2 linked regions of the Sphaerisporangium krabiense genome follow. The protein of the gene in region 2 interacts with the protein of the main gene of each other region in a pairwise test. Links are inferred from orthologs where the notes say so. Each region holds a gene or a part of one and is shown on either strand. Other genes may lie near its edges.

What was found.
Region 1: the proteins of rpe (region 2) and eno interact in binary tests that used the Escherichia coli proteins (3 or more experiments, as listed by UniProt). The link is inferred for Sphaerisporangium krabiense from one-to-one orthologs.

Annotation. Positions count from the first base shown.
Region 1 is NZ_JACHBR010000001.1:3,360,521-3,363,490, forward strand. It holds eno (phosphopyruvate hydratase), read left to right. Parts: upstream 1-831; coding sequence 832-2,109; downstream 2,110-2,970. Other genes in the region: BJ981_RS15030 (nucleoside triphosphate pyrophosphohydrolase), read left to right, coding at 1-685; BJ981_RS15040 (FtsB family cell division protein), read left to right, coding at 2,167-2,583; BJ981_RS15045 (DUF501 domain-containing protein), read left to right, coding at 2,634-2,970. UniProt on the Escherichia coli protein: Catalyzes the reversible conversion of 2-phosphoglycerate (2-PG) into phosphoenolpyruvate (PEP). It is essential for the degradation of carbohydrates via glycolysis.
Region 2 is NZ_JACHBR010000001.1:5,649,652-5,652,526, forward strand. The notes cover bases 1-2,759. They hold rpe (ribulose-phosphate 3-epimerase), read left to right. Parts: upstream 1-923; coding sequence 924-1,595; downstream 1,596-2,759. Other genes in these bases: BJ981_RS24775 (peptidase S1), read left to right, coding at 1-717; BJ981_RS24785 (SDR family oxidoreductase), read right to left, coding at 1,716-2,459. UniProt on the Escherichia coli protein: Catalyzes the reversible epimerization of D-ribulose 5-phosphate to D-xylulose 5-phosphate.

The sequences.
Region 1 (2,970 bases), 2.3 Mb from region 2 along the record:
CGTCATCGAGCTGGTCCCCGGCTCCTACGACCTGCCGGGCGCCCGCTTCCTCGACCTGGTCACCGTAATGGACCGGCTGCGGCGCACCTGCCCGTGGGACGCCGAGCAGACCCACGAGTCCCTGGTGCCGTACCTGCTGGAGGAGTCCTACGAGGTCCTGGAGACGATCGAGGAGGGCGACCACGCCTCCCTGCGCGAGGAGCTCGGCGACCTGATCTTCCAGGTCGTCTTCCACTCCCGCGTCGCCCAGGAGCGCGAGGAGGCCGACGGCGGCTTCGACGTGGACGACGTCGTGCAGGGCATCGTCGACAAGCTGGTCCGCCGCCACCCGCACGTGTTCGCGGGCGTCGAGGTGAGCGGCGCCGACGAGGTCAACGCCAACTGGGACGTGATCAAGGCGGCCGAGCGCGCCGCGAAGGGCCGCGTCTCGCTGCTGGACGGCGTCCCGATGGGCCAGCCGGCGCTGTCGCTCGCGCACGGCCTGCAGAGCCGCGCCGAGCGCGCCGGCGTCCCCGAGAGTTTGTCCCGCGCCGTCGGCCAGGGCGTCGGCCGCGAGCTGTTCGACCTGGTGCGCCGGGCCCGCGCGGCGGGCCTGGACCCGGAGGCCGAGCTGCGCGCCGCCGCCCGCGACTACCGCGACCGGGTGCGGGCCTGGGAGCGTTCGCGCGAGGCCCCCGAGAGCTGAGCCGTAGGGCGGGAGGGCGCGGCGTGCCGGGGGGCGGGGTCCCGATAGGCTCGGGAGGCAAACCGTCCGCAAGCCGCGCCGCGCACGACGCCGCGGTGATGGGTTCCGGGGGGCCCACCCCGGGCTGACAAACCTAGGAGCGCTTGGTGGCTGCCATCGAGGCCATTACCGCCCGCGAGATCCTCGACTCCCGGGGCAACCCGACGGTCGAGGTCGAGATCCTGCTCGACGACTACAGCACCGGCCGCGCGGCGGTCCCGAGCGGCGCGTCCACCGGCCAGTTCGAGGCCGTGGAGCTGCGGGACGGCGACGAACGGTACAACGGCAAGGGCGTCGAGAAGGCCGTGCTGAACGTCACCGACGAGATCGCGGAAGAGCTCGTCGGCTACGACGCCGAGGAGCAGCGCCTGGTCGACCAGGCCATGATCGACCTGGACGGCACGCCGAACAAGAGCCGCCTCGGCGCCAACGCCATCCTCGGCGTCTCCCTGGCCCTGGCCAAGGCCGCCGCCGACAGCGCCGACCTGCCCCTGTTCCGCTACGTCGGCGGCCCGAACGCCCACGTGCTGCCGGTGCCGATGATGAACATCCTCAACGGCGGCGCCCACGCCGACAGCAACGTCGACATCCAGGAGTTCATGATCGCGCCGATCGGCGCGGCCACGTTCTCCGAGGCCGTGCGCGTCGGCGCCGAGACCTACCACGCGCTCAAGAGCGTGCTCAAGCAGAAGGGCTACTCCACCGGCCTCGGCGACGAGGGCGGCTTCGCCCCCAACCTGCCGAGCAACCGCGACGCCCTCGACCTGATCCTCGTCGCCATCGAGAAGGCCGGCTACACCCCCGGCGAGGACGTCGCCCTGGCCCTGGACGTGGCCGCCACCGAGTTCCACTCCGACGGCGTGTACACCCTGGACGGCAAGGGCCACGGCTCCCAGGAGCTGATCGCCTTCTACGAGGACCTGGTGCGCTCCTACCCGCTGGTCTCCATCGAGGACCCGCTGGACGAGGAGGACTGGGAGGGCTGGAAGGCCATCACCTCCGCGCTGGGGAGCAAGGTGCAGCTCGTCGGCGACGACCTGTTCGTCACCAACCCCGAGCGGCTGGAGCGGGGCATCCGCGAGGGCGCGGCCAACGCCCTGCTGGTCAAGGTCAACCAGATCGGCACCCTGTCGGAGACCCTCGACGCCGTCGACCTGGCCCACCGCAACGGCTACCGCTGCATGATGAGCCACCGCTCCGGCGAGACCGAGGACACCACGATCGCCGACCTCGCCGTCGCCACCAACTGCGGCCAGATCAAGACCGGCGCCCCCGCGCGCTCGGACCGCGTCGCCAAGTACAACCAGCTCCTGCGCATCGAGGAACTTCTCGACGACGTAGCCCGCTACGCGGGTCGCGCCGCCTTCCCGCGCTTCCAGAGCTAGGTTTTTCCGTATGGCTTGCCCGTATTCGCGGGCAAGCCATACGGACCTGGGAGAAGCATGAACAAGAGACCGCAGCTCACGGGGAGGGCGGCGATCCTCGCGGTCGTGGTGTGCGCGATCGCGATGAGCCTCGCCTATCCTGTGCGGGAGTTCGTCGCGCAGCGGCGCCAGATCGCCCAGCTCGAACACCAGCAGGCCCAGGCGCTGAAAGACCTTCAGGAGCTCGGCGAGCGCGGCAGGCTGCTCTCCGACCCCGAGTACCTCGCGCGGCTGGCCAAGAGCAGGCTGCACTTCTGCGAGGCCGGCGAGAAGTGCATCGTCGTGCGGGACACCTCCAAGAAGGCGTCGAGCCCCAAGCCCGGCGCGACCCCGTCGCCGAGCCCTCCCTGGTACCAGACGCTGTGGGAGTCCGTCGAGGCCGCCGACCGGGGCACCGGCCGCCGCGCCGAGCCGACCCGCACCCCGGCGCCGTGACGGCGGGTACAGGCCGCACGGGCGTCGGCGCGACAGTCAGGGAGATGACGATGGTGGATCCGGCCGACCTGGCCGTGGTGGAACAGCAGCTCGGCAGGCCGCCGAGGGGGGTCCGCGCCGTGGCGCACCGCTGCCCGTGCGGGCTGCCGGACGTCGTGGAGACCACGCCCCGGCTGGCCGACGGCTCGCCGTTCCCCACGCTCTTCTACCTCACCTGCCCGAAGGCGGCCTCGGCGATCGGCACGCTGGAGTCGTCCGGGCTGATGAAGCGCATGCAGGCCCGCCTCGCGGACGATCCCGCCCTGGCCGCCGCCTACGCCCGGGCCCACGAGGGCTACGTCGAGGCGCGCGACAAGGCGGCCACCGAGGACGGCGTCGAGCCGCTGC
Region 2 (2,875 bases):
ACCGAGCACGACGGGATCAAGCAGATCGCGCTGGCGGGCGACCGCATCGGCGTCCTCAGGGCCGACGGCGCCGCGCTGGTCAAGGAGGGCGGCCTGTCCGCCACCTGGGTCACCGAGCACGACGGGATCAAGCAGATCGCCCTCTCCGGCAACCGCATCGGCGTGCTCACCGGCGACGGCAGGGCCCTCGTGAAGGAGGGCGGCCTGTCGGCCACCTGGGTCACCGAGAACACCCACGTCAAGCAGATCGCGTTGTCCGGCAACCGCATCGGCGTCCTGAAGAGCGACGGCACCGCCCTGGTCAAGGAGGGCGGCCTGTCCGCCACCTGGGTGACCGAGAACACCCGGGTCCGCCAGATCGCGCTCTCCGGAAACCGCATCGGCGTCCTCAAGGGCGACGGCACGGCCCTGGTCAAGGAGGGCGGCCTGTCGGCCACCTGGGTCACCGAGAACACCGACGTCCTCGAACTGGCCCTGTCCGGCGACCGCATCGGCGTCCTGAAGAGCGACGGCGTGGCGCTGGTGAAGGAGGGCGGCCTGTCCGCCACCTGGGTCACCGAGAACGACGACGTCATCCAGCTCGCCCTCGCCGGCGACCGCATCGGCGTCCTCAAGGGCGACGGCGTGGCCCTCGTGAAGGAGGGCGGCCTGTCGGCCACCTGGGTCACCGAGAACGACGACGTCACCCAGCTCGCCCTCTCCACCGGCAACGACTGACCCCCCGAGCCCGGCCCGCCCCACCCACCGCCCGGGGCGGGCCGCCCCAGTGGACCGGGCCGTTCGCCTGCCATGACGGGCGGGCGGCCCGGTTCGCGCCAGGTGGGGCGAGTCGTTCACCCGTCACGACGGGCGGATGGTCCGGTTCACGCCCAGGTGGGACGCCCGTTCTGCGGCCGGGCGGCCGGGTTCTAGACTTCGGCATCATGGCCGTACAGATCTCACCGAGCATTCTCAGCGCCGACTTCGCCAGGCTCGCCGACGCCGCCGCCCAGGTGGGCGCCGCCGCCGACTGGCTGCACGTCGACGTCATGGACAACCACTTCGTGCCCAACCTGACCATCGGGCTGCCGGTGGTCGAGTCCCTGCTGAAGGCGACCGACCTCCCGCTCGACTGCCACCTGATGATCGAGGACCCGGACCGGTGGGCGCCGGCCTACGCCGAGGCGGGGGCGGGCAGCGTGACGATCCACGCGGAGGCGGCCAAGGCCCCGGTGCGCACGCTCCGCGAGATCCGCAAGGCGGGGGCCCGCGCCGGCTTCGCGCTCAACCCCGGCACGGCCGTCCAGCCCTACGAGGACCTGCTCGGCGAGATCGACATGCTCCTGGTGATGACCGTGGAGCCCGGCTTCGGCGGCCAGCCGTTCCTCGACATCGTGCTCCCCAAGGTCCGCAAGGCGCGCGAGCTCATCGACAAGCACGGCGGCGAGGTCTGGCTCCAGGTCGACGGCGGCGTCTCGGCCGCGACCATCGAACGCTGCGCCGAGGCCGGCGCCGACGTCTTCGTGGCCGGCAACGCCGTCTACGGCGCCGCCGACCCCGCCGGCGCCGTCCGCAGCCTCCGCGCCCAGGCCGAGCACGCCTCCTCCGCGCCCTGATCGGGCCGGCGCCGCACGCGCCTCCTCGGGCCCAGGCCGATCGCCCGTTCTTCGCGCGCTGATCGGCCGGGCCCGTGGACGCGTTCTCCGCGCCGTGGTGAGGACGTCACGGACGGTGGGTCAGGCGAGGCCGCCGGTGGCGTGGATGTTCTGGGACGTGATCCAGCGGGCGTCGGGGCCGGCGAGGAAGGCCACGACGTCGGCCACGTCCGCGGGCTGCCCGAGACGGCCGAGGGCGGTCACCTGGGCGGCCGTCTCCAGGGCTTCCGCGGAGTTGGTGCCGCGCAGCAGGTCGGTGTCGGTGGCGCCGGGGGAGACGGTGTTCACGGTGATGCCCCGCGCGCCGAGCTCCATCGCCGCGACCGCGGTGAGCTGCTCGACCGCCCCCTTGCTGGCCGCGTACGGGGCGATGCCGGGCGCCGGGCGCGTGGTGTTGAGCGTGGAGATGTTGATGATCCGCCCGCCGTCGGGCATGTGCCGGGCGGCGTGGCGGACGGTCAGGAAGACCGCGCGGGCGTTCACCGTCATCGCCTGGTCGTACAGCTCCTCGTCGAGTTCGGCCAGCGGCGCCGGGGTGAAGCTCAGCGCGGCGTTGTTGACCAGGATGTCCACGGCCCCCAGCCGCTCCTCGGCGATCTCCATCAGCCGCTCGGCGGCCCCCGCCTCGGCCAGATCGGCCCGCACGGCGTGCGCCCGTCCCCCCGCCTCCGCCACGACCTTCTCGACCTGCGCCGCGGCCTCGGCGTTGCTCGCGTAACTGAACACCACCGCGGCGCCGTCCCGGGCCAGCCGCTCGACGATCGCCCGGCCGATCCCCCGGGAACCCCCGGTGACCACGGCCCTCTTCCCCTGAAGCGCCGCCATGACGCCCTCCTCGCCGGTGAATCGTGATGGGACTTCCGGTTTCGAACCTACGGCCTCCGGTTCACCCGCGCACGCCCGGATGATTCGGTGAAACAGGCACGCGTTACTGAAACGCCGCGGCTTTGGCGACCTCGCCGCCTCGCGGGGCGGGATAGCCCTCCGAACCCTGTTCGATATGGCGGGAACGCCCTGAAGATCGGCCGTCACCGACCGTGATGATCATCCGGGATCTCGCGGCCATGGGGGCCCAATCGTGCAGGGCTTGCGCGGGGACTCAACTGGCGGGATCACACAGCGTCGCCGCCGGTTGGCGTTCGAGGCATTGACACTGCCTCTAACCCGCCATGATCATGGGGGCGCTCGGTGCGATTTATATCTCTTTTATGCGCGTTTCAATGAGGGCCATGGCGCGCCTC